2 regions of the Streptomyces sp. NPDC001157 genome follow, and region 1 is predicted to be linked to the other one. Evidence: riboswitches for the same ligand, from Rfam matches in the RefSeq annotation. Region 1 holds a riboswitch; the other holds the start of a gene.
The links. A riboswitch is a leader RNA that binds a small molecule or an ion and turns the genes downstream of it on or off. The one in region 1 is predicted to bind S-adenosylmethionine.
Positions count from the first base shown of each region.

Region 1 (8,046 bases):
AGACGCGCGTCGTACGCCTCCTGCTTCCACTGCGAGTACCGGAACAGGATCGGGAACTCGGGCGAGACGGCCTCCCGCACGGCCGCCACGATCTCCGCCGCGAACTTCGTACGGGCCACGGGGTCGCCGCCGTAAGCGTCCGTACGGCGGTTGGTGCCGACCCACAGGAACTGGTCGAGCAGGTAGCCGTGCGCGCCGTGCAGTTCGACTCCGTCGAAGCCGATGCGCTCGGCGGCGACCGCGGACTCGACGAACGCGCCGATGACGGCGTCGATGTCGGCCTGGGTCATCGGGGTGGCGTCCTCGACGCCGGTGACGCGCAGACCGGAGGGGCCGTGCGAGGGGGCATCCGGGTAGGGGGCGTCGCCCTGGTTGCGGACCGTGCCTATGTGCCACAGCTGCGGAACGATCGTGCCGCCCGCCGCGTGCACCGCCTCGGCGACCTTCTGCCAGCCCGCGAGCTGCTCCTCGCCGTGGAACCGGGGGACGCGGTCGCTCTGGCCGGCCGACTCGTGGCCGACGTAGGTGCCCTCGGTGACGATCAGCCCGACGCCGGCGGCGGCCCGCCGGGCGTAGTACGACACCACGTCCTCGCCGGGGATGCCGCCCGGGGAGAACATGCGCGTCATGGGCGCCATGACGATGCGGTTGGGGACGGTCAGTCCGTTGATCGCGGTGGGGCGGGAAAGGATCTCGGCGGCGCGGGATGTGGCGGGGGCGGTCACGTGGGGTACTCCTCGTGGGCTGAGTTAACCGAGCGGTATGTGCGCACGCATGGTTGCACTGCCTTAAACAATCGCCTATGCGCCGTCTCACATTCCCGGGCGGACGGCGGCACCCGCGTGACCCCGGACACACCGAAGGGCGGCACCCCCTGCCGGAGCAGGAAGTGCCGCCCTCCGTAAGGACGTTGACCAACCGGAGGCCGAAGCCCCGAGGCGGATCAGAAGTCCATGTCACCGCCCGGCATACCGCCACCGGCAGGCGCGGCGGCCTTCTCCGGCTTGTCGGCGATGACGGCCTCGGTGGTGAGGAAGAGCGCGGCGATGGAGGCGGCGTTCTGCAGGGCAGAGCGCGTGACCTTCGCCGGGTCGATGATGCCTTCCTTGACCAGGTCGACGTACTCGCCGGTCGCGGCGTTGAGGCCGTGACCCGGGGTGAGGTTGCGGACCTTCTCCACCACGACGCCGCCCTCGAGGCCGGCGTTGACCGCGATCTGCTTCAGCGGGGCCTCGAGCGCGATGCGCACGGCGTTGGCGCCGGTCGCCTCGTCACCCTCCAGGTCCAGCTTCTCGAAGACCGAGGAGGCCTGGATGAGCGCGACGCCACCACCGGCGACGATGCCCTCCTCGACGGCGGCCTTCGCGTTGCGGACGGCGTCCTCGATGCGGTGCTTGCGCTCCTTGAGCTCCACCTCGGTGGCGGCACCGGCCTTGATGACCGCGACACCGCCGGCGAGCTTCGCCAGGCGCTCCTGCAGCTTCTCGCGGTCGTAGTCCGAGTCGCTGTTCTCGATCTCGGCGCGGATCTGGTTGACCCGGCCCTGCACCTGCTCCGTGGAGCCGGCGCCGTCGACGATGGTGGTCTCGTCCTTGGTGATGACCACCTTGCGGGCGCGGCCCAGCAGGTCGAGGGAGGTGTTCTCGAGCTTGAGACCGACCTCCTCGGAGATGACCTCGCCACCGGTGAGGATGGCGATGTCGTTCAGCATCGCCTTGCGGCGGTCGCCGAAGCCCGGGGCCTTGACCGCGACGGACTTGAAGGTGCCGCGGATCTTGTTGACGACCAGGGTCGACAGGGCCTCGCCCTCGACGTCCTCGGCGATGATCAGCAGCGGCTTGCCCGACTGCATGACCTTCTCCAGGAGCGGGAGCAGGTCCTTGACGGAAGCGATCTTGGAGTTGGCGATCAGGATGTACGGGTCGTCGAGCGACGCCTCCATCCGCTCCATGTCGGTGGCGAAGTACGCCGAGATGTAGCCCTTGTCGAAGCGCATACCCTCGGTGAGCTCCAGCTCCAGACCGAAGGTCTGGGACTCCTCGACGGTGATGACGCCTTCCTTGCCGACCTTGTCCATCGCCTCGGCGATGAGCTCGCCGATCTGGGTGTCGGCGGCGGAGATGGAGGCCGTCGAAGCGATCTGCTCCTTGGTCTCGACATCCTTCGCCTGCTCAAGGAGGGCACCGGAGACGGCCTCGACGGCCTTCTCGATACCGCGCTTGAGGGCCATCGGGTTGGCACCGGCGGCTACGTTGCGCAGGCCTTCCTTGACGAGGGCCTGGGCGAGAACGGTCGCGGTGGTCGTACCGTCACCGGCGACGTCGTCCGTCTTCTTGGCGACTTCCTTGACCAGCTCGGCGCCGATCTTCTCGTACGGGTCCTCGAGCTCGATCTCCTTGGCGATGGAGACACCATCGTTGGTGATCGTGGGGGCGCCCCACTTCTTCTCGAGGACGACGTTGCGGCCCTTGGGGCCGAGCGTCACCTTCACGGCGTCCGCGAGCTGGTTCATGCCGCGCTCGAGGCCGCGCCGCGCCTCCTCGTCGAACGCGATGATCTTGGCCATGTGAAGTGGTCCCTCCAGGACTGGGGGTGATTCCTTCGGACCGCGCCCGCGCCCGCGACGGACGGCTCGCACACCTCGTGGGTTCCTTCCCCACCCGGCCTGCGGGCCTCACCGACCCGGTCCTTCGTTGTCACTCTCACCTTCAGAGTGCTAACGCCAATGATTAGCACTCGCCCCCGTCGAGTGCAAGGTGCGCCCGCGGAGCGGGCTCGTTGAGGGGCGGTGGTCGAGCGACGGGCGGGCGCAGGCGGCTCTCGGGTACCGGGTGGGCCCGCCCAGGCCCCCGGACATGCCGAAGGGCCCGCCCCGTGAGGTGCGGACCCTTCGATCAAGAACAGAAGAACGTCGCTGCAGTTAACCCGGCGCGTGCTTCAGCTGGTCGCCAGACGGACCATGTCCGCCTGCGGCCCCTTCTGGCCCTGCGAGATCTCGAAATCGACCCGCTGACCCTCTTCCAGGGTGCGGTAGCCGTCCATCTGAATCGCACTGTAGTGGACGAAAACATCCGCACCACCGTCGACCGCGATGAAGCCGTACCCCTTCTCCGCGTTGAACCACTTGACGGTGCCCTGAGCCATGCCTAACTCCCCTATTACTGGCCCTTGCACAGATCCACACTTCGCGGATCCGGGTCAGACCTCACCCCCCACGGTTGGGGGCGTGCGCCGGAACGCGTCGACCGCGGCTGAATGTATCTGTCCAACTGCCGTCTGCAACAGGTCAATCGGACGAGAATTCCGGGCACGACCGGTCGGGAATTTACGGAGAATTCGCCTGAATTCAGGGCAAGTCGGGCCCCATAAATGGAGCATAAGACGCAAAAAACCTGCACACTTTGGCTACTTCTCGCTGCCGGAGAAGCAAGAACTCATATGCACGCGGCAAGCGGAGTCGAGCAGGTTCCCCAACTGTACCGCGCTCAACCATGCAGAATTGCCCCCTCCGCTTCTCTCGCGGAGGGGGCAATTCGATGAACTCTCGGTAATCAGCGTTACCGAAGGTAATAATCGGTCGTCCGACCTGTTTCGCTCAGCCTCCGGCCACGGCCGGAATGATCGAGACGCCCGCCCCGTCCGGAGTCGCCGTCTCCAGCCCCTGCTCGAACCGCACGTCGTCGTCGTTCACGTACACATTGACGAACCGGCGAAGCTTGCCCTGGTCGTCGAGAACGCGGGCGGCGATCCCGGTGTGGTTCTTCTCCAGATCGGCGATGACCTCGCCGAGGGTGCCGCCTTCGGCGGTGACCTCGGCCTGCCCGCCGGTGTAGGTGCGCAGGATGGTAGGGATACGAACGTTGACGCTCACGGTGAAACCTCCGGTCAGGGTGTGGCTTTCAAGGGGCTCGGGGCTGTGTCGATTTGCGGCTCCGCCGCGGGGCGCGACCAGCCCCCACCGGCCCGCAGACGAACAACTACCTGCTAGGCGAGCCCCGCCTCACGGAACGACTCAAGGCTCGGCCGAATCGTCGCGGTGAGCCCGGTGCCGGCCACCGCATCCAGCGTCTTCAGACCGTCACCGGTGTTCAGGACGACCGTCGTCAGGGTCGGGTCGAGGACACCGTTCTCGATCAGCTTGCGCGTCACGCCCACGGTCACGCCACCGGCGGTCTCCGCGAAGATCCCCTCGGTCCTGGCGAGCAGCCGAATGGCATCGACGATCTGCTCGTCGTTGACATCCTCCACCGCACCCCCGGTGCGCCGGGCAATGTCGAGCACATACGGCCCGTCCGCCGGGTTGCCGATGGCCAGCGACTTGGCGATCGTGTTCGGCTTCTGCGGCCGTACGACGTCGTGCCCCGCCTTGTACGCGACGGAAACAGGGCTGCACCCCTCGGCCTGCGCGCCGAAGATCTTGTACGGCTTGTCCTCGACGAGCCCGAGCTTGATCAGCTCCTGCAGACCCTTGTCGATCTTCGTGAGCTGGGAGCCGGAGGCGATCGGCACGACCAGCTGGTCCGGCAGCTGCCAGCCGAGCTGCTCGCAGATCTCGTACGCCAGGGTCTTGGAGCCCTCCGCGTAGTACGGCCGCAGGTTGACGTTGACGAAGCCCCAGCCCTCGCCGGCCGGGTCGCCGATCAGCTCGGAGCAGAAGCGGTTCACGTCGTCGTAGTTGCCGTCGATGCCGACGAGCTCGCCGCCGTAGACCGCGGCCATGACGACCTTGCCCTGCTCCAGGTCGTGCGGGATGAACACGCAGGACCGGAAGCCGGCGCGGGCGGCCGCGGCACCCACCGCACCGGCCAGGTTGCCGGTGGACGAGCAGGACAGGGTGGTGAAGCCGAAGGCGCGGGCGGCCTCGATGGCCTGGGCGACGACTCGGTCCTTGAAGGAGTGCGTCGGGTTGCCGGAGTCGTCCTTGACGTACAGACCGCCGGTCACGCCCAGCTCGCGGGCGAGGTTGTCGGCCCTGACGAGCTTGGTCCAGCCGGGGTTGATGTTCGGCTTGTCGGCCACGTCCGCCGGGACGGGCAGCAGGGGCGCGTAACGCCAGATGTTCGCGGGACCCGCCTCGATCTGCTTGCGGAGCTCCTCGGTGTCGTAGGCCGAGAAGTCGTAGGCGATCTCCAGCGGGCCGAAACACTCCTCGCAGGCGAAGACCGGGCCGAGGGGTACCCGGTGACCGCACTCGCGGCAGGAGAGCGCCGCGGCGGGACCGAGGTCGACGGTCGTGGGGTCGGTGGTGCTTGCAACAGTCTGCGCAGCCATGTGAGGCGAGGCCCTTTCTCCTCATCTTCCTCACGACGCATCTCGCCGTGAGACGGATTTGGCACCTTCCCTAGCCGGGAGCCTCGCGGAACGATCGGCATCGATCGGTACGAGACCGGCTGGAGGGTTGCCGGGGCTTCATCGGGCCGTATCCCTCTGCCCCTCTGGATGAGCGGTATGCGGTTGTAAACGCCGGACGAGCCCCGACATGCGATGGTCACCAGCGTTGTTCAAGACTGTAACCGAAGGCCAGGACAGTTGAGATAGTCGTCCGAACCGCGAGATGGATCACACGTTCCACGCTCGCCGAGAGAACGCAGAGGAGCCGCCTACGTGCTGGAAGAAGTCGAGCGCTGGCTGAGCACCCGCTCCTGGTCCCTGACCGATCGCCCTCTCCACAGGATCCTCGCCGCCAAACAGCGGTCGGGACAGTCGGTCAGCGTCGTGCTGCCCGCACTCAACGAGGAGGAGACGGTCGGCGAGATCGTCGCGATCATCCGTCACGACCTCATGCAGCAGGTTCCGCTCGTCGACGAGATCGTCGTCGTCGACTCCGGGTCCACCGACCGCACGTCCGAGGTCGCCGCGGCGGCCGGGGCCAGGGTCGTCCACCGTGACGACATCCTGCCCCGCATCCCGACCGTCCCCGGCAAGGGCGAGGTGCTGTGGCGCTCGCTCCTCGTCACCGACGGGGACATCGTCTGCTTCATCGATGCCGACCTGAAGGAGTTCTCCTCCGACTTCGTCTCCGGGATCGTCGGCCCGCTGCTCACCGACCCGGGGATCGACCTCGTCAAGGGCATGTACGACCGCCCGCTGGGCGGCGCCCAGGGCCAGGGCGGCCGGGTCACCGAGCTGATGGCACGCCCACTGCTGAACATGCACTGGCCGCAGCTGGCCGGCTTCGTGCAGCCGCTCGGCGGCGAGTACGCGGCCCGGCGCAGCCTGCTGGAACAGCTGCCGTTCCCCGTCGGGTACGGCGTCGAGCTGGGCATGCTGGTCGACGCCCTGCACCTGGTGGGCCTCGACGCGCTCGCCCAGGTGGACGTCGGGGTGCGCAAGCACCGCCACCAGGACGGGCAGGCGCTGGGCCGGATGTCCGCCGCGATCTACCGCACCGCACAGCTGAGGCTGGCCCGCGGCCATCTCATCCGTCCCTCCCTCACCCAGTTCGAACGGGGCGAGGACGGCTTCGAGCCGCGCACCTACTCCGTGGACACGGAGGAGCGGCCGCCGATGGTGGAGATCGCGGAGTACGCGTCGCGCAAGGTCGCCTGAGGCGGCGCGTTACGCGGTGCGGGCGGTGTATACGGTCCACCCGCAGAGCCCAGCCGTACGTTTGAGCGTTTCCGGGCCGGGCTAGGTTGAGGCGTATGGCTTCCACGCACTCCGCTGGTCATCAGGTGCTGGTCGCGTCCAATCGCGGCCCGGTCTCGTACGAAGTGCAGGAGGACGGCTCGCTGGCCGCCAGGCGCGGCGGCGGCGGGCTGGTCTCCGGCCTGTCCGCGATCGGGCCCGACGCGGACGCCCTGTGGGTGTGCTCGGCGCTGTCCGACGGCGACCGCGAGGCGGTACGGCGCGGGGTCGGCGAGGACGGTGTGCGGATGCTGGACATCCCGGCCGGTGTGCACGCCGACGCGTACAACGGCATCGCGAACTCCGTGCTGTGGTTCGTGCATCACATGCTGTACCAGACGCCGCTTGAGCCGGTCTTCGACGCGGAGTTCCGGCGGCAGTGGGCGTCGTACGAGACCTACAACCGCGCCTTCGCCGAGGCACTCGCCCAGGAGGCGGCCGAGGGCGCGGCGGTGCTGGTGCAGGACTACCACCTGTGTCTGGTGCCGGGGATGCTGCGGGAGGTGCGGCCGGACCTCAGGATCGGACACTTCTCGCACACTCCGTGGGCGCCGGTGGACTACTTCCGGATGCTGCCGGACGACATCGCCGAGCAGCTGCTGCGCGGCATGCTGGGCGCCGACCGGCTGGGCTTTCTGACCCGGCGCTGGGCGGACGCGTTCACTGCCTGCTGTACGGCGGTGGTGGGCGGCCTCGGGGACACGGAGATCGGCGTGCACGGCCTCGGCGCGGACGCGGACTTCCTGCGCAAGCGCTCGCACGAGACCGATGTGGCCGAGCGCATGGCCGCGCTGCGGGAGGAGATCGGCGCCGGCCGCAAAACGGTCGTACGGGTCGACCGCACCGAGCTGTCGAAGAACATCGTGCGCGGGCTGCTGGCGTACCGGCAGCTGCTGGAGGACCGCCCCGAGTGGCGGGAGCGGGTCGTGCACGTCGCGTTCGCCTACCCCTCCCGGCAGGACCTCGCCGTCTACCGCGACTACACGGCCGAGGTGCAGCGGGTGGCGGATGAGATCAACTCCCGCTTCGGGACGCCGGGTTGGACACCGGTCGTGCTGCACGTCAAGGACGACTTCGCGCGCTCGCTGGCCGCCTACCGGCTGGCCGACGTGGCCCTCGTCAACCCGATCCGGGACGGCATGAACCTGGTCGCGAAGGAGGTGCCGGTCGTCTCCGACGAGGGGTGCGTACTGGTGCTGTCGCGGGAGGCGGGGGCGTACGAGGAGCTGGCGGAGGATGCGCTGACGGTGAATCCGTACGACGTGATCGCTACGGCGGATGCGCTGCACGCCGCGTTGTGCCTGCCGGCGGCTGAGCGGGCCGAGCGCAGCAAGCGGCTCGCTGCTGCGGCTACGGCGTTGCCGCCGGCCCAGTGGTTCCTTGATCAGCTGGAGGCTTTGCGGGGGTGAGGTCTGGGGG
Region 1 is NZ_JBSFJW010000008.1:334,766-342,811, forward strand. It holds gene ACWDAG_RS18305 (NADH:flavin oxidoreductase) at 1-725, opposite strand, end outside; gene groL (chaperonin GroEL) at 944-2,566, opposite strand; gene ACWDAG_RS18315 (cold-shock protein) at 2,938-3,144, opposite strand; gene ACWDAG_RS18320 (MoaD/ThiS family protein) at 3,596-3,871, opposite strand; gene thrC (threonine synthase) at 3,985-5,271, opposite strand; SAM riboswitch class I at 5,290-5,446, opposite strand; gene ACWDAG_RS18330 (glucosyl-3-phosphoglycerate synthase) at 5,605-6,549, shown strand; gene ACWDAG_RS18335 (alpha,alpha-trehalose-phosphate synthase (UDP-forming)) at 6,645-8,036, shown strand.

Region 2 (11,494 bases), on a different contig from region 1:
AGCCCTGAGGTAGTCCCGCCACTGCCCGGTGAACCTCTCCGGCGTCGTGCCCAGCTCCTGCCTCATCGCACCCTCCACCGAGCCCGCCCGCTGCCGGTGGTCGCCGACCGCGCGGTAGAACTGGCCGAGCCGCTTCAGCCCCCACTGCTGGGCGATCAGCCGGCAGGCCATCCAGCCGCCCTCGTAGGCCTGCGCCAGCTTCGTCGCGTCGCCGCTGAAGCCGAAGTCCTTGTCGGTGGGCAGATGTTCCGGCACCCGCCCCTCGCCCACCGCGCGTGCCAGCTCGGGCGCTGCCTCGGCCGCGGTGCGGCCGGTGCCGAGGTAGCCGATCCAGTCGGCGTACCCCTCGGACAGCCACAGCGGGGTGGCGGCATTGGTGTGGGCCCGGGTCGCGACATGGGTGGTCTCATGGGTGAGCACGACCTGCTTGCCCAGCGGCCCGAGGAGGGCGTACGCGTCCGGGTTGACGATGATGCGGTCCGCGGGTGCGGTCGGCGGGCCGCCCACCTCGCCCGTGGTGACCGCCGCGATCCCGCGGTACTGGGAGGCGGGCGAGCCGAGCAGCCCCGCCATGCCCTCCACCGACCCCGGCACGAGCACGACCACATGCCCCGCCCAGTCGCTGCCCCAGGTCCCGGACACGGCGGGCACCGCACGGTCGGCGAGGTCCGCGTAGGAGTGCAGCGCCTCGCTGGACTGCCCGGTGCCGAGAACGATGCCGTGACTGCCGCGTACGACGGTCACCGCACCCTGGTCCCACAGCTGCTGGGCGGACTTCCTGGCGGGCCTGTCCGCGTCCACGTGCCACTGCCCGTCGCTCTCCCGCGAGAGAGTCAGGGTGCGGCCGACGGTGACGGGTGCGTTGTCGTATCCCTCGATCCGGTAGCGCAGTTCGGCGTCGGCGGTCGCCTCGTCGCCTGTGCGGTGCAGGGCGGTCACACGGTACGACCAGGAGGCCAGCGGCACCCCGCGCAGGTTCTCGAACCAGCCCGGCGCGCCCGTCTTCAGGAAGGCCGCCCGGTCGCGGTCGAGGACGGCGGTGGACCGCCGGTCGAGGACCCGCTGCAGATCGGCCCCGGCGCCGCCGCCCGCGGGCTGCCCGCCGCACGCCACCAGAGAGACGAGCAGCAGCACGAGCGCCACCACTGAGAACCTCGACGCCCGCCCACGACCAGCCACTTTCCGATCGTAAGGCCGACGGGCCAGGTTGGTCAGACCCTCGTGACCGAGGACACCGGCAGCATGTCCACCGGGTCGTAGCGCACGGGCGCGCCGGGGTAGGGCGCGTGGATCACCTGGCCGTTGCCCATGTACATCCCGACATGGCTGGCGTCGGAACGGTAGACGACCAGGTCGCCGGGGCGCGCCTCGGAGAGCGGGATCTGCCTCCCGGCGTACGCCTGCTCCTGCGAGGTGCGCGGCAGCTGGACCCCGGCCTGCGCGTACGACCACTGCATCAGCCCCGAACAGTCGAAGCCGTAGGGGCCGGTGGCGCCCCAGACATACGGCGTGCCGAGTGCGGAGCGGGCGGCGGCCATCGCGGCGGCCGCGCGGGCCGAGGCGGGCAGGGCGCCGCCGAGCTCGGGGAAGAGCTCGCCGCGGCCGTCCCGGGAGGCACGGCCGTAGGCGGCACGCTCCTCGTACGGCAGGGAGTTGAGCAGCCGGCGCGCCTCGGCGAGTTTCCGCTCGACGATCCTCTTGTGGACGGCGACGGCCTTGCGGCTCTTCTCCAGCTCGGCGAGCTTACCGACCGCTTCGGCGCGCTCCTGGGCGACGTTGCGCATCGAGGACTGGAGGTCTCTGAGCTCGCCCGCCTGATGGGCGTTGATCCGGTCCAGGGCGGAGGCCTTGTCGAGGTAGTCGGACGGGTTGTCGGAGAAGAGCAGGGCGAGGGTCGGGTCGATGCCGCCGGAGCGGTACTGGGCGACGGCCAGCGAACCGAGCGACTCCCGCACGGAGTTGATGCGCTCCTGCTGGCGGGCGATCAGATCCTGCGCGTCGTGCACCTGCTTCTGCAGCCTGCCGGCGGTTTCGTCGGCCTTGTTGTAGGCCTCGGTCGCCCTCTCGGCCTCCGCGTAGAGGCGGTCCACCTCGGCCCGGGTGTGGTCGTACGGAGCGGCGTCGGCCGGGACGGCGCCGAGGGCGGAAGCCGCGGCGGACAGCACACACAGGGCGGTGCCGGCGCCCCGGTTGAACCCGGACGGCGCAGGGCGGCGGTGGGACCTCACGAGTAGCGGCGCTCCTTCCATGTGCCGGACGCCACCGGCCTCCCCCGGGGTCCGGGGGAAACGCGGCAGACATTGACGCCCTCTCCGGCCCGGGGGGCAGGAGATTCTGGTCCGCACCGCTTCGCGACGCCACCACGGGTTCCTGTTTCACAGGCCTCCGCCGGCCCGTGTGGGCTGGTCTTACGCGGCCTCCGCAGGCGTGACTTTCCGCCCGTCCGGCGGTAGGTCCGACAACTTCCGTCGAGGGACGCGGTGATGCTAGCCATGCGAGTGCGCGGCGGCCAGCGACCTCTGCGGGCACACAACGTGACGCCCCGCCTCTGACGCAGGTCATCGGCGGGGCGTGGGGTCAGTGCGGGTTCACGTAATTCGCCCGTTCGGGCGGAACGGTGTCCTGATCTTGAAACGGATCCTCAGGGGCGCGTGTCAGATCCGGACGCCGAACTGGAACGGCATGTTGTTGATCGACTCGTAGCGCACGGTCGTGCCGGTGCGCGGGGCGTGGATCACCTGGCCGTTGCCCGCGTACAGGGCGACGTGGTGCAGGTCGCCGTAGAAGAGGACGAGGTCGCCGACCTTGAGCTGGCTCTCGGAGTAGATCCGGGTACCGGCGTTGGCCTGCGCCTGCGAGGTGCGCGGTATCGAGACACCGGCCTGGGCGTAGGCCCAGGAGGTCAGGCCCGAGCAGTCGTAGGAGGCGGTGCCGGTGGCGCCGTAGACATACGGCTTGCCGAGCTGGGTCTGGGCGGCCTGGAAGGCGGCGGCGGCCCTGCCGGAGGCGGGGGGCGCGTCGCCGAGGTCCACGCGGCTGGCGGAGGAGCGGCTGGCGCGGGCGTCGGCGGCGGCGAGCGCCGCCCGCTCCGCGGCGGTCAGCGAGTTGAGCAGCTTCTGCGCCTCGGCGAGCTTGCCCTGGATGTCCTTCTTCTTCTTGCCCAGTTCGGCGCGAGTGGAGGCAAGGTCCTTGAGCTTGTCGGAGGCCTCGGCGCGCTCCTGGGCGAGCTCGCGCTGCTTCTCCTGGATCTTCTTCAGCGCCTCGACCTGCTGGGCGCTGAGCTGGTCGGCGGTGGACGCCTTGTCCAGGTAGTCGTCCGGGTTCGACGACAGGAACAGCTGGAGGGAGGAGTCGATGGAGCCGGTGCGGTACTGCGCGGCGGCCGCCAGGCCCATGGTGTCGCGCAGCTGGTTGAGCTCCTCCTGGCCGCGGGCGACGTTGTCCTGGATGGTGGAGATCTCCTTCTGGAGCTTCTCCTGCTTCTCCTTGGCGCCGTTGAACTTCTCGGTGGCCTGCTCGGCCGCCTCGTACAGCTTGTCGACCTTGGCCTTGACCTCGTCCTTGGAGGGCTTCTCGCTCGGCGCGGCGTTCGCGGCCTGGGCGCTGATGGCAACAGCGGCAGCAGCTGCGGTGGTGAGCACAGTCACGCGAGCCCGGCTCGGCTGCTTCGGTCGACGATGGGACGCCACGGAAGAGGGCTCCTTCTTGTGAGTGATCACCCGCTCGGAGGTTCGAGGCCCGACCTTAGTGACCTTCTTGTGATCACTTCAAATCCTCGCGTGAAAAATCTTAGTGACGCAATGCATTCTTTGCACATAACCCACGTGCGGTGACGCCAGGTTGACGCTACGTTGCGTGACGATTGCGCCAATTCGGGCATTAAACCTAGAAGTTCGACCTTCGGGACAGCGGCCCGGGAAACAGCTCAGGAGAGCCGCTTCAGGAGCATCGCCGAAGCGACCGGCCGCGCCCCCGCGCGGGCCACTCCGTCGGCCACCTCACGGTCCGTGGAAGCCACGATGACGGGCCTCCCGGGGGGCTCAGCGCGCACCAGCTGGCGGATCAACTCGTCGGCGGTGACGCCCGGTTTGGAGAACAGCACCCGCACTCCGCGCGGCGGCGCGAGCAGCACGGGGGCGACCAGTTCGGCCCCGTCGAAGACGCAGGTGACCTCGGCGCCGGTCTGTGCAGCGAGTTGCGAAAGCTGCCCGAGGAGCCTCAACCGCTGCTTCTCCAGAGGCATTTGGGGATAACCCGTTTTGGTGACGTTGTAACCGTCGACGACCAGATGCGCCTGCGGCAGCTCGAGCAGCTGATCCAGGATCGCGGGGTCATTTTCGGACAAAGCACGCGCAGCGATGTCCTTGGGGGTCATTCGTCCCGGTTCGACCGCATCGACGGTCTCCGCCGGCCGTACGGACACGGGCGGCAGCGCCAGCTCCCGGCGCAGCCCCTGGGCCGCGTCCAGGACGGTGTCCAGAAGCAGGCGCACGCGCATGTCCTCGACACTGCGCCCCTCGCGCGCTGCTTTGCGCGTGGCCTCCAGAGCGGCCTCCGCCTCCCCGAGCCGCGACTTCAGCCGCCGGGACTCGCTCTCGGCTGCGGACACCTGCGCCTGCCCCTCGGCGCGTACGGCCTCGATCTCGCCCTGGATCTTGCGCAGGGCGGCCTCGCCCCGCTTGACGTCGCTGTGGGCCGCTCGCAGCTTGCGGTGCAGCGAGTCGGCCTCCTTCCTGGCGGCCTCCAGCTCGGTGCGCAGCCGCTCGGTGTCGGCCCGGGTCTGCTCCCGGGCCCGGTCGAGCTCCTCGCGCAGCCGCTCCAGCTCGGCCCGGTTCTCCTCGTCGGCCCGCTCGGCGTCGGCCCGCTGGGCCTCCTCGCCGGCCGCGGTCACGAGCTTCACCCAGCCGGTGGGCCGCAGAACATAGGCCGCGGCCGCCACGTCGAGCGGATCCGCGGCCGGGGGCGGCGAGCCGGAGTCCAGGGCGCCGGCGAGTTCCGGCTGGGCCTCTCTCAGCTTCTCCCCGATCCGCTGCCGGAACAGCGGATCGGTCTCCAGCGCGGCCGCCATCGCGTTGCCGGCGAACTTGGCCCGCCGGTTCGGTGCGAAACGGGCGTACTGCCGAAGCTGTGCGGGCAGTTCGCCGACGGTCAGCCCGCCGAAGCCGTCCGAGACGATCTGGACGACCCTGCGGCGCACTCCGTCGGGCAGCGGACGGTCAAGCACCTCGGCGGTGCCGTCGTCCGGCCCCCCGCCTGTGGTCTCCACCATCCGTCACACCCCATTACCTGTGGGGCCGCTCCCTCAGGAGTCGGCGCCCGGCCTGTCCACGAGTTCCACCTGATCCACCGCGTTGCACCAGCGACAGCGCACCGACTCGATGGTCTCACTGACCACCTCGCGCTCCTCGACCTTGGGCTCACCGGCCAGATCGAGGTGGACGTACTCGACCACCTTCGACGAGCGGGTCACGTCGAAACGCGTGAGGTTGCCGCAGAGGGTGCAGCGCCACCGCGTCGTGGCGGTCGGGAGGGGAACCGTCATCGTGCCTGTGCTCTTTCCTTCTAGGCCTTCTATTGTCAATGACGCCCGGGCTTCCCCGGGCGTGTGGCTCGTAACCCTACGGCCTGGGGCGGACTCGCCGCCCGCCCGTCCACGGCGGCGAGGCGGTCTGTGCGACTGCGTCCCGTTACGTCATGCTCTGTGTTCATGATCGGCAAGTGGACCGCCACCCTCGGCAGAGCGATCCGGCGCCCCTCGGCGCCCCTGACGCACACGCTGATCGCCCTGTGCTGTCTGCTCTTCGTGACCGGCCCGGCAGCCGGCCTCAGTCCGGCCTACGGTTCCGCGGACGCGCTGCTCGCCGCCCAGCGCGCCTATTTCCACCGCTGGGGGGTAGTCCCGGCCGAACTGTTCCAGGGCTCCCCCAGGGCCGCCCTGACCCCCGCCACGGCCCTCTTCGTCCACGGCAGCTGGGTGCACCTGCTCGGCAACATGCTCTTCCTCTACGTCTTCGGGGCGATGACCGAGGAACGGATGGGCCGCGTCCAGTTCACGCTCTTCTACGTCGGCTGCGGCTACCTCGCGCTGCTGGGGTACGCGGCGGCCAACGCCACGTCCCAGCAGTCCCTGGTCGGCGCGTCCGGGGCGATCTCGGCGGTCCTGGGTGCGTTTCTGTACCTGTTCCCCGGGGCGAGGGTGACCAGTCTTCTGCCGTTCCTGTTCTTCCTCCCCCTGCGCTTCCCCGCCTGGATCGTGCTGCCCTTCTGGGCGGCCCTGCAGTGGCTGGCGGCCGGGCGCGCGGCGACGGGACCGGGGGTGGCCTATCTGGCCCACCTGGTGGGCTTCGGCGTGGGCTTCGTCTACGCCTGGGTCCGATTCGGCCGTACGACTAGAGTGAGGTCCGCCCCAGCTCCGGCCCCCGAGGGAGAGAACCAGCCGTGATCACCGCGATCGTCCTCATCAAGACCAGCGTGGACCGGATCCCTGAGATCGCGGAGCGGATCGCTTCGCTGGAGTCTGTGAGCGAAGTGTTTTCCGTGACCGGGACGTATGACCTGATCGCGATGGTTCGTGTGAAGCAGCATGAGGATCTTGCTGATGTGATCCCTGGGAGCATCAGCAAGATCCCCGGGGTGGAGGCGACGGATACGCACGTCGCGTTTCGTACGTACTCCCAGCATGACCTTGAGGCCGCGTTTGCCATCGGGTTGGATTCTTGATCGACGCCTAGGCGTCTGCGGGGCGCGGTTCGTGTGCGGGTGCCGGTCCGTTGTGGCTGGTCGCGCAGTTCCCCGCGCCCCTAAGAGCCGCTGCCCCTGACGGCGGTCAAATTCAGACTGCCGGGACGCAGCGGCCGTCCTCCGTTCGGTACTGCCACTTCGCGCCGTCCGCCACCAGCTCCTTCACGGCGGTGACGAAGCGCTCGACGTGCTCGTCGGGGGTGCCGGCGCCGAAGCTGACGCGGATGGCGTTGAGGGACTTTTCGCCGGGGGCGGCCTCGGGGGCGCCGCACTCGCCCTGGGTCTGGGGGTCGGTGCCGAGAAGGGTTCGGACCAGCGGGTGGGCGCAGAAGAGGCCGTCGCGGACGCCGATGCCGTACTCGGCGGAGAGGGCGGCGGCGAAGTGCGAGCTGTTCCAGCCCTCGACGACGAAGGAGATCACGCCGACCCGGGGCGCGTCATCGCCGAAGAGGGACAGCACCTTGACCTGTGGGACCTCTGCCAGGCCCGCACGGACCTTCTCGATCAGGTGCTGCTCCCGGGCGACCAGGGTGTCGAAGCCCGCCTCGGTGAGCGCCCTGCAGGCGGAGGCGATGGAGTAGGCGCCGATCACGTTCGGGGAGCCGGCCTCGTGGCGGGCCGCGCTCTCGTGCCACTCCACATCCACACCGCCGTCCGCGCGCCGGGTGACCTTGCGGCTGGCGCCGCCGCCCGCGAGGTAGGGGTCGGCGGCCTGCAGCCAGTCCGCGCGGCCGGCCAGCACGCCGGAGCCGAAGGGCGCGTACAGCTTGTGGCCGGAGAAGGCGACCCAGTCGACGTCGAGGTCCTGCACGGAGACCGGGTGGTGCGGGGCGAGCTGGGCGGCGTCCAGGACGATACGGGCGCCGTGCGCGTGGGCGGCGGCGGCCAGCTCGCGGACCGGCCACAGCTCGCCGGTGACGTTCGAGGCGCCGGTGACGCAGACCAGGGCCGGGCCGTACGGGTCGCGGTCGGCGAGGGCGCGCTCCAGGGTCTCCACGGCCTGCTGCGGGGTGCGCGGGGCGTTGAGGTAGGTGACCCGGGCGTCCTTCCAGGGCAGCAGGCTGGCGTGGTGCTCGGTCTCGAAGACGAAGACCTGACAGTCGGCCGGAAGGGCCTGGGCCAGCAGGTTGAGGGAGTCCGTGGTGGAGCGGGTGAAGATCAGCTGGTCGTCGGGCCGGCAGTCGAGGAACTCGGCGACCGTCCTGCGGGCGTTCTCGAAGAGGTCGGTCGACAGCTGGGAGAGGTAGCCGGCGCCGCGGTGCACGCTCCCGTAGTAGGGCGCGTACGCCGCCACGTCGTCCCAGACGCGCTGCAGGGCCGGGGCGCTGGCCGCGTAGTCGAGCGCGGCGTAGGTGACTTCGCCGCCCGTGACGAGCGGGACGGTGACATCCCGGCCCAGAACGGGCAGCGCCCCCGAAATGTCACTGCAAACGGAGGTGGCGGCGGCAGCGGTGGAGACAGACATGGCGGAACTCCCGTGGAAGCAGGTGGAATTCGCCCCGCGAGCGGTACGGCTCAAGCAGGGGCGTGAAAAGGAAAGGGGATGCGGAGGCGGGGCTCTGCGGCCCTATCGCATTCGCTTGCTCACGGAAGGCTCCTCGACGACCAGGACCCCTGGTTGCTCGAGGGGTCCGCGCTTGCCGTAGACCTCGCTGCCTACGGCCTGGTCCTCACCCGGGGCACCCCGCCACGGACGGAGGGTTGCCGGACAGTCGGCCGGGGCCTCATGACTGTCACTCATGACCTGGACAGGAACGTACGTGAAGTGATCGCGGTCCCGCAACTCCTGTCCGGATTGCGGGACCGCGGTCCTCTGCTACGCGTTGCTGGCGGCGACCCAGCGCTCCAGCGCCCGCTTGGCCGCGCCGGAGTCGATCGACTCCGCCGCCTTGTCCATACCGGCCCGGATCTGCTCGGCCAGCGTCCCGGGACCCGGGTCGAGAGCCACGAGCGCGGCCGCCGAGTTCAGCAGTACGGCGTCCCGTACGGGGCCCTTCTCGCCGTCGAGGAGCCTGCGGGCGACCTCCGCGTTGTACGACGGGTCGGCGCCTCGCAGGGCCTCGACCGGGACCAGTTCGATGCCGACGTCCCGGGGGTCGAAGGTCTCCTCGGTGACCTTGCCGTCGCGGACGACCCACACCCGGGACGTGGAGGTGGTCGTCAGCTCGTCGAAGCCGTCGTCGCCGCGGAAGACGAGGGAGGAGTTGCCGCGTTCGGCGAGGACGCCCGCGATGAGCGGAGCCAGGCGCGGGTCGGCGACGCCCACCGCCTGTGCCCTCACCTTCGCCGGGTTGGTCAGCGGACCGAGCGCGTTGAAGGTCGTCCGGATGCCCAACTGCCCTCGTGCGGCGGCGACATGACGCAGCGCCGGGTGGAACTTGATGGCGAAGCAGAACGTGATGCCGGCTTCCTCCGCGACCTCCGCCACCCGCTTCGGCGTCAGCTCCAGATTGACGCCGAGCTTCTCCAGGACGTCCGAGGCGCCGGACGCGGAGGAGGCGGCCCGATTGCCGTGCTTGACGACCTTTGCGCCCGTGCCGGCGATGACGATCGCCGACATCGTGGAGATGTTCACCGTCTTCGCGCCGTCACCGCCCGTGCCGACGATGTCGACGGTCCGGCCCGGCACCTCGATGACGTTCGCGTGCTCGTACATCGTCCGGACGAGGCCGGTGATCTCCTCGACGGTCTCGCCCTTGGCACGCAGCGCCACCGCGAACCCGGCGATCTGGGCGTCGGTCGCCTCACCGCGCATGATCAGGTCCATCGCCCAGGCGGTGTCGTCGGCGGTGAGGTCGTGGCCGTCCAGCAGGCCGTTCAGCAGCAGGGGCCAGGAACGGCCCGCCGCGGTGTCGCCTCCAGCGGGGGTCACAGCGCTCATAAGGCCGCTCCTGGTCGTCGTAGAAGAAGAAAACGAGTGTGAAGCCACCCTATCCAGCTCAGGGCATGGAAAAGGGCCCCCGTCCGAAGACCGGACGGGGGCCCTTCTGCCGTGGCGTGGCGAGCCGCAGCGATCAGTGGTGGCCGTGGCCGCTCGTGATCTCCCTGTACTCCTCGACCGTCGGCTTCGGAATCTGGGACTCCTCGCCGTAGTACGCCTCGCTGAGCTTGGCGCGCAGTCGCTCGGAGCCCTTGACCTTGCGCTCGACGCCGTTCTCGTCGACCGTCGGGCCGATCTCGGCCGGCTTGTACTGCTCGTGCGCCGTGAGGGTGTGCAGGGCGTCCTGGCTGAGGGGCTCGTGCACCTCGATGAACTCACCGTGCGGAAGGCGCTTGATGATGCCCGACTCGCGGCCGTGCAGCACCTTGTCCTTGTCGCGGCGCTGGAGGCCGAGGCAGATCCGCTTGGTGGCGATGAAGGTGAGCACCGGCACGACGAAGAAGCCGACACGCACGAACCAGGTGATCGCGTTGATCGACAGGTGGAAGTGCGTGGCCCACAGGTCGTTGCCGCCACCGACCAGCAGCACGAAGTACCAGGAGATCCACGCCGCACCGAAGGCGGTACGCGTCGGGGCGTTGCGCGGACGGTCCAGGATGTGGTGCTCGCGCTTGTCGCCGGTGACCCAGGACTCGATGAACGGGTAGACCGCGATCGCGACCAGGACCAGCGGGAAGATGATCAGCGGGATGAACACGCCCAGGACGAGCGTGTGGCCCCACAGGTTGATCTCCCAGCCCGGCATCGTGCGGATCAGGCCTTCGGAGAAGCCCATGTACCAGTCGGGCTGGGCGCCGGTCGACACCTGGTCCGGACGGTAGGGGCCCATGGCCCAGATCGGGTTGATCGAGGCGATCGCCGCGATGGCCGCGATGACACCGAAGACCAGGAAGAAGAAGCCGCCGGCCTTCGCCATGTACACCGGCAGCAGCGGCATGCCGACGACGTTGTTGTTCGTCTTTCCGGGGCCCGCGAACTGCGTGTGCTTGTGGTAGAAGACCAGGATCAGGTGCGCCACCATCAGGCCGAGCATGATGCCCGGCAGCAGCAGGATGTGGATCGAGTAGAAGCGGGCCACGAAGTCGCCGCCCGGGAACTCGCCGCCGAAGAGGAACATCGACAGGTACGTGCCGACGACCGGCACGGACAGGATCGCGCCCTCCATGAAGCGGACACCGGTGCCGGAGAGCAGGTCGTCCGGGAGGGAGTAACCGGTGAAGCCGGTGAACATGCCCAGGACGAACAGCAGGAAGCCGAACAGCCAGTTGACCTCACGCGGCTTGCGGAACGCGCCGGTGAAGAACACGCGCATCATGTGCACGAACATGCCCGCGAGGAAGATCAGCGCGGCCCAGTGGTGGATCTGCCGGATCAGCAGACCGCCGCGCACATCGAAGGAGATGTGCAGGGTCGAGTTGAACGCCTCGGACATCATCTGGCCCTGCAGCGGGATGTAGCTGCCGTGGTACTCCACCTCGTTCATCGACGGGTGGAAGAACAGCGTCAGATACACACCCGTGAGGATGATGATGATGAAGCTGTACATGCACACTTCGCCCAACATGAACGACCAGTGGTCGGGGAAGATCTTGCGCATGTTGGTCTTGGCCAGGGAGTAGATCCCCAGCCGGCCGTCGGCCCAGTCGGCGACGCGCTCGCCGGCCGGCGCTTTGCCGCGCCGGGACTCGTTGTTCTCGTTGGTGCTCATCCGCGCTCCCAGAATGCAGGACCGACGGGCTCCTCGAAGTCGCCGAGCGCCTCGAGGTAGCCCTGGTCGTTCACGCCGATGCGCAGCTGCGGCAGGGCGTGACC
Region 2 is NZ_JBSFJW010000004.1:456,334-467,827, forward strand. It holds gene ACWDAG_RS10425 (PadR family transcriptional regulator) at 1-1, shown strand, start outside; gene ACWDAG_RS10430 (hypothetical protein) at 1-1,179, opposite strand, end outside; gene ACWDAG_RS10435 (NlpC/P60 family protein) at 1,212-2,228, opposite strand; gene ACWDAG_RS10440 (NlpC/P60 family protein) at 2,655-3,689, opposite strand; gene ACWDAG_RS10445 (NYN domain-containing protein) at 3,926-5,269, opposite strand; gene ACWDAG_RS10450 (hypothetical protein) at 5,303-5,542, opposite strand; gene ACWDAG_RS10455 (rhomboid family intramembrane serine protease) at 5,708-6,442, shown strand; gene ACWDAG_RS10460 (Lrp/AsnC family transcriptional regulator) at 6,439-6,720, shown strand; gene ACWDAG_RS10465 (aminotransferase class V-fold PLP-dependent enzyme) at 6,833-8,206, opposite strand; SAM riboswitch class IV at 8,370-8,486, opposite strand; gene trpD (anthranilate phosphoribosyltransferase) at 8,558-9,622, opposite strand; gene qcrB (cytochrome bc1 complex cytochrome b subunit) at 9,756-11,390, opposite strand; gene qcrA (cytochrome bc1 complex Rieske iron-sulfur subunit) at 11,387-11,494, opposite strand, start outside.
Region 2: another riboswitch for S-adenosylmethionine. It lies ahead of ACWDAG_RS10465 (aminotransferase class V-fold PLP-dependent enzyme); the one in region 1 lies ahead of thrC (threonine synthase).